DNA from 2 places in the Streptomyces sp. NPDC000410 genome. Region 1 is predicted to be linked to the other one. Evidence: riboswitches for the same ligand, from Rfam matches in the RefSeq annotation. Region 1 holds a riboswitch; the other holds the start of a gene.
What was found. A riboswitch is a leader RNA that binds a small molecule or an ion and turns the genes downstream of it on or off. The one in region 1 is predicted to bind cobalamin.

Region 1 (3,403 bases):
CCCGTGCTGACCACCACGGCCGCGACGCCCATGCTCGCCCCCGAACTCACCCCGAGCGAGAACGGGTCGGCCAGCGCGTTGCGGAACAGCGTCTGCATCTGCACCCCGGCCACGGCGAGCGCCGCGCCCACGGCGGTCGCGGTCAGCGCCCGGGGCAGCCGTACCTCCTCGACGATCACCGCCCACCGGGGATCGGCCCCGGCGCCGCCGGACAGGACGCGCACCACCTCGCCGACCGGCACCTGGTACGAGCCGACGGCGATCGTCAGCACGAACAGCGCCGCCGTCCCGGCCGCCAGCGTGCCGACGACGAGGAGCCGCCGGTGCCGCCCCGCGGCCGGTGGTGTCGCGACCGGTGGCGGGGCCGGTGCCGGGGCCGGGGCGGCCGGTTCGGCGGTCCGTGTGCTCACGCCCGGGGGACCTGGGCGTAGAAGGTGAAGGTGTGCCCCTCGGCCCGGTCGGGGTGGAGGATGGCGAACAGGTCCGCGAGGACGAGATCGGGCCGCAGCACGCCCCGTTCGTAGAAGTCGTTGCCGCCTCCCGGGCCCTGCGCCTTCGTGTTCGTCCAGACCTTCCCGGCCTTCATGGCGTTCAGTTCGCCGTAGCGGCGGTCCGCCTTGGTCGCGTCCGCGGTCGACTTCCACGGCTGGTCGACCAGCCAGACGGGCGCGTCGCCGCCCTTGGCGTACACGGCCTCGAAGGTCAGCTGGAGATTGCCGCTGCCCGTGTCGTCCGCCCACGGGTAGGTGCCGCCCGCGTCCTTGATCAGCCTTCCGGCGTAGCTGCCTCCGGCGGCCATGCTCCACGTGCCCTGGTACATCGTGCCCGGCAGCACCTTGACCGGCTTGCCCGCCGTGGCGGCCTTGGCGGCCTTGGCGGCGACCTTCGCGTAGTCGCTCTCGACGGTGTCGAACACCTCGCCCGCGCGCTTCTCGGCCCCGGTGAGCGCGGCCATCGCCTTGACCCATTCGGCGCGGCCCAGCGGACTGGGCTCCAGCCACTCGGCGTTGGCGACGACGGCGATGCCCGCCTGTCGCAGCTTCGGGTACTGCGGGTCGTCGGTGCCCTGGGTCATCAGGACGTCCGGTCCGGCCCCGATGACCTTCTCCGCGTCGAGCGTGTTGTCCTTGGCGTACTCCGTCACCTTGCCCGACGCGATCCGCTGACGGACCTCGGGCGAGCTGACGAACGCCCCGTTCGCCACACCGGTCAGCACGTCGAGGGTGCCGGTCTCGGTCAGCAGCGGCAGATGGGTCGTCGAGGCGGAGTACAGGCTCTTGACCGGCGTGGTGATCGTCGGGGCGCCGGCCAGATCGCCCGTCAGCTTCGGTTTCGGGGCGCCGCACTTGACCAGGACGTACGACTCGGGCTTGCCCTTGGGGTACGGCTCCTTGACCGTGAGGACCTGGTAGCTCTTCTCGTAGCGCAGGGTGAAGTTCTTCGCGTGCTCCACCGTCGATTTGACGGGGAAGTAGTCCTTGGCGGGGTCGAATCCGGAGATGCAGCCATCGGCGGCGGATCCGGAGGCGCGGGGGTCCGCCGTCGGCCGGCCACCGTCGCCGCACGCGCTGAGCGTCAGCCCCAGGGCACCGAGCAGGGCTACGGCGGCGGCTGGACAGCGGAGGGACAGGACGGGTCGTACGGGCATGGGGGTGCTCCTGGCATGCGTGAAGCGCGCGCCGCCGGGGATCCGGTCGTGATCCGCTGTGGATCCGGTCGTGATCCGGGCGCGCGGGTGGTTCCTCGGTACGGGGAGGGGCCGGGGATCGGAGGGTCGGCCGCCGCGGACTCAGTGGGCCGCGGGGCGCGGTCGGGTCCGTTCTTCACGGTCTGCCGGAAAAGCAGGGTCGGCACAGGTACGTGGGCACACGGCGCCACCGTCCTCTCTCGGGGAAATCCGCCCCGGTAAGTCGAGGTGCGACGGCGTGAGTCTCCTGACTCGGGATCGACGCTTCCCCGGCCTTCCCACCCCCGACGGGGCGGTGGCTTCGGCGGAGTCGCTCCCCCTACACAGTGGCGGTACCGTGCCGGAATCTCACCGGCTTCCTCGTTCCGCCGTCGCTTGTCGCAGGGAGCATCCCAGCCCGCGCGTGATTGCGCCAGCCCCCCTGAAGCCGTCGGGCGGCATGATGAGGTGGGATCATGACGACGACTGAAGCGATCGTGGTGCCCGAACTGTACGTCGGCTATCCGACGGTGGCCTTCGGCGGATACGTCGCGGGCGTGCTCGCGCGGCGGTCCGACGACGCGAAGCCCGTGCGGGTGGACTTCCGCGGGCCGGTGCCGGTGGAGGTTCCCGTGCCGATCGCCGAAACACCGGGGGGCGGCTGGCAGTTGGGCGAGAGCGGGCGGCCGCTGGCGACGGCGTCCCCGGGGGAGCTGTCGGCCGACGTGCCCGACGCGCCGTCCCTGGCAGAGGCCCTGGCCGCGGCCGAGGCGTTCCGGGCCGACCCGCCGCCAGGAGTCGTGGACTGCTTCGGCTGCGGCCCGGACCGTACGCCGGACCGCGGCCTGCGCCAGCACTGCACCGTGGTCCCGGGACGCGATGTGGTCGCCGCCGCGTGGGTGCCGTCCCCGGCCCTCGCGGACGCCGGCGGGGAGTTTCCGCCCGAGCTCGTCTGGGGCGCCCTCGACTGCCCCGGCAACTGGGCCGGGTGCCTGCTGGGTACGCAGCGCCCGGGTGCGGTCACGGCGTCCCTGACGGGGACGCTGCTGCGCCCGGTCCGGGCGGGCGAGCCGTACATCTCGTACGCCTGGCTGCTCGGCGAGTCGGGCCGCAAGCACACGATGGGCGTGGCCCTGGCCACCGCGGACGGCACCCTCTGCGCCCACGCCGAGGCGCTGTGGCTGGACCCGCGCACGTAGGCCGCGGCTACGAAGTCCCTTCCGCGCCCCGGACGCGTCCTGTCCGCGTCCCACCTGCGTCCCGGCCACCTTCTGCCTGCCCGGCGGGAACGAGCCACAGTTCGACGAAGTCCCGGGTGAGCGGGGCACATTCCCCCCTCAACATCCCGTTCACACCGGTTCACGGCGGTTCATCGAGGGTGCTCAAAGGCATCGAGGCGACGCACGCCGAAACGTCCGCTTAACGAACATGACCATTCACCCAACGGACGATTTCTGGCCAACTTGTTGACGCGCCCCTGACAGCAGGGCACTTCTGGTGCCACTCTTCCCCCGTTCCACGCAGTCGTACCGCTCCGCCAGCTCTGCCCGGGCAGCCCACCCAGCCGCCCGTAACCCCCCTCGCAGAAGGAGTTCGCGTGAGACCCACGCACAACCGTCGTCGCGCCACAGCGACCGGTGCTCTGCTCGCAGCCGCGGCCCTGCTCGCCGTCGGCGTCCAGTCCGGTTCCGCCACCGCGGCCAACACCGCACGGGACACCGCGGCGCCCGCCGCGAA
Region 2 (3,403 bases), on a different contig from region 1:
CCGATCGTCGGCGTCTCCATGAACAGGTTCAGCGACTGCGACTGGTCGAGGAACGGCGTACGGGCCGCGGCCATGTCGATCAGTCCGCGCTGCGGGATCTCCCAGGCCGTGCGGTACAGCTCCCGCACCTCGGCCGGAACCCAGTTCAGCCCCTGCACCGAGCCGCTGGAGTCGCGCAGCGCCTCACGGGTCTGCGCGTCCCACACGCCGAGCTTCTTCAGGTCGTCCACCAGGTAGGAGTTGACCTGGAGGAACTCGCCCGACAGCGTCTCGCGCTTGAAGAGGTTGGAGACCTGCGGCTCGATGCACTCGTACACGCCCGCGATCGACGCGATGGTCGCGGTCGGCGCGATGGCGAGGAGGAGGGAGTTGCGCATCCCGGTCTCCGCGACGCGGGCGCGCAGCGCCGCCCAGCGCTCCGGCCAGTTCAGCTCCACGTCGTAGTGGTCGGGGTGCAGTACGCCGCGTGCGGTGCGGGTCTCGTCCCAGGCGGGCAGCGGGCCGCTGCGCTCGGCGAGGTCGCAGGACGCCTCGTACGCCGCCAGCATGATCCGCTCGGCGATACGCGTCGACAGGGCCTTCGCCCCGGCCGAGTCGAAGGGCAGCCGCAGCTTGAAGAAGACGTCCTGGAGGCCCATCGCGCCCAGGCCCACCGGGCGCCACTTGGCGTTGGAGCGGCCGGCCTGCTCGGTCGGGTAGAAGTTGATGTCGACGACGCGGTCGAGGAAGGTCACGGCCGTGCGGACGGTCTCGTCGAGCCGCTCCCAGTCGATGTCGCCCGCCGGGGTGACGAAGGCGCCGAGGTTGACCGAGCCGAGGTTGCAGACGGCCGTCTCGCCGTCGTTCGTCACCTCGATGATCTCGGTGCACAGGTTGGAGGAGTGGACGACCGTGCCGGGTTCGGCGGTCTGGTTCGCGGTCCGGTTGGAGGCGTCCTTGAACGTCATCCAGCCGTTGCCGGTCTGGGCCAGGGTCCGCATCATCCGGCCGTACAGGTCCCGTGCGGGAACGGTCTTGCGGGCGAGCCCGTCCGCCTCCGCCCTGCGGTACGCGGCGTCGAAGTCGTCGCCCCACAGGTCGACCAGCTCGGGCACGTCGGCCGGGGAGAACAGCGACCAGTCGCCGTCCGCGTTCACCCGGCGCATGAACTCGTCGGGGATCCAGTGCGCCAGGTTGAGGTTGTGCGTACGCCGCGCCTCCTCGCCCGTGTTGTCGCGCAGCTCCAGGAACTCCTCGATGTCCGCGTGCCAGGTCTCCAGGTAGACGCAGGCCGCGCCCTTGCGCCGGCCGCCCTGGTTCACGGCGGCGACGGAGGAGTCGAGGGTCCGCAGGAACGGCACGATGCCGTTGGAGTGGCCGTTGGTGCCACGGATCAGCGAACCGCGGGAGCGGATGCGGGAGTACGAGAGCCCGATGCCGCCCGCGTGCTTCGACAGCCGCGCCACCTGGTGGTAGCGGTCGTAGATCGAGTCCAGCTCGTCCAGCGGGGAGTCGAGCAGATAGCAGGACGACATCTGCGGGTGCCGTGTCCCGGAGTTGAACAGGGTGGGGGAGGACGGCAGGTAGTCCAGCCGGCTCATCAGCCCGTAGAGGGAGGCGACCTCGTCCAGCGCGCGGATCGAATCGTCCTCGGCGAGCCCGGCCGCGACCCGCAGCATGAAGTGCTGCGGGGTCTCGATGACCTTGCGGGTGATCGGGTGGCGCAGCAGGTAGCGGCTGTAGAGGGTGCGCAGGCCGAAGTAGCCGAAGCGGTCGTCGGCCACGGGGTCGATGAGCGAGTCGAGCCGGGCCGAGTGGGTCCGTACGAACGCGGCTGTGCGGTCCGCGATCAGGCCCTCGCGGTGGCCGACGGCGACGGAGTCGGAGAAGGCGGCCGCCCCCTGTGAGGCCGCCTCCTCCGCGATCGTGAGGGTGAGCAGCCGGGCCGCGAGCCGCGAGTACGCCGGGTCCTCGGAGATCAGCCCCGCGGCCGCCTCGGTCGCCAACTCGCGCAGCTCGGCCTCGTCCGAGCCGGCGTGCCGGCCCCGGAGCGCCGCGGCGGCGACCCGGCCGGGGTCGGTGTCCGCGAGATCGGCGGTGAGGTCGGTCAGGGTGCGCAGCAGTGCGGTACCTGGCCCATCGGCGATCTGCGCGGATGCTGAAGCAGGATCGGGCGGCGCGATGGTCACGGGGTGCTCTCCCTCGCTCGGCTCGGGGCCGCTGCGGCGGGGCAGGGCTCACGGAGGCACGACGAAGGGGTCGGTGCACCGCGTCCCTGGCCCATTCCGCGAGGCCCGGACGGATCGGCACCCGGGCCGGACGGACCGGGTGCGCCGTCGGCAGGTCCTCGGACTCCACGGCGCGCTTCGCTACGAACGCGCGCCGGTACACCGTTGCGGGACAGTTCCGGACTCACACCGGATTCCCCTGCGGCGACAGCGAGCATGAGCATACATGTGGTGGCCGCCTGATGATGAACCCCCACATGTTGTGTGTCGCGGGGGTTCGGGGGCTCCGCGCATGTTGTGGGCCGCGGAGGCTCTGCGGGCTCCGCGCCGTTGCCGGAACGCCGACCGGCGCAGGCTCGTCGAGCCTGCGCCGGTCGGTGGATGTGCCCGGACTCAGTGGGTGGCGGCCCCCACCTTCGGGAGCTCCTTCTCCACGCCCGCGTCACCCGCGTCCGCCGTGTAGTCCTCGGGGGACGTCTCGTCGACGCCGTCGGGCGCCTTCACGGCCCGCAGGACGAGGGTCAGGACGACCGTCACGACGAGGTTGAGCACGAACGCGGTGAGGCCGATGTAGCCGATCTCCCCGATCCCGGGGATCTCCGCCGACGAACCGCCGAAGTGCTTCTGCGTCGGGCTCGCGACCCCGTACGCCGCCGCCGTACCGTAGATCATGCCGACCGCCCAGCCGGCGATCAGCGCCCACCGGTGGAACCACCGCGTGAACAGGCCGACCACCAGCGCCGGGAAGGTCTGCAGGATCCAGATGCCGCCCAGCAGCTGGAAGTTGATGGCGACCGTCTTGTCCATGGTCAGGACGAAGGCCAGCGCACCCACCTTCACCAGCAGCGACACCAGCTTCGACACCTTGGTCTCCTGCTCCGGCGTGGCGTCCGGCTTCAGGAAGTCCTTGTAGATGTTGCGCGTGAAGAGGTTGGCCGCGGCGATCGACATGATCGCCGCAGGCACCAGCGCGCCGATGCCGATGGCCGCGAAGGCCACGCCCGCGAACCAGTCCGGGAACATGTTCTCGAACAGCTGAGGAATCGCGAGCTGCCCGTTCTGCACCTTGACCCCGGCCGCTATCGCCATGAACCCGAGCAGCGCCAGCAGCCCCAGCATCAGCGAGTACAGCGGCAGGATCGTCGTGTTGCGCCGGATCACCTCACGGCTGCGCGAGGACAGCGTCGCGGTGATCG

Region 2: it holds a riboswitch for cobalamin, as region 1 does, so the genes downstream of both, ABT342_RS28370 (ribonucleoside-diphosphate reductase subunit alpha) here and ABT342_RS24565 (ABC transporter substrate-binding protein) in region 1, are expected to answer to the same signal.

Annotation. Positions count from the first base shown of each region.
Region 1 is NZ_JBEPDM010000028.1:10,216-13,618, reverse strand. It holds gene ABT342_RS24570 (FecCD family ABC transporter permease) at 1-410, opposite strand, end outside; gene ABT342_RS24565 (ABC transporter substrate-binding protein) at 407-1,648, opposite strand; cobalamin riboswitch at 1,906-2,075, opposite strand; gene ABT342_RS24560 (PaaI family thioesterase) at 2,143-2,865, shown strand; gene ABT342_RS24555 (M4 family metallopeptidase) at 3,264-3,403, shown strand, end outside.
Region 2 is NZ_JBEPDM010000038.1:2,219-5,621, forward strand. It holds gene ABT342_RS28370 (ribonucleoside-diphosphate reductase subunit alpha) at 1-2,168, opposite strand, end outside; cobalamin riboswitch at 2,301-2,431, opposite strand; gene mctP (monocarboxylate uptake permease MctP) at 2,601-3,403, opposite strand, start outside.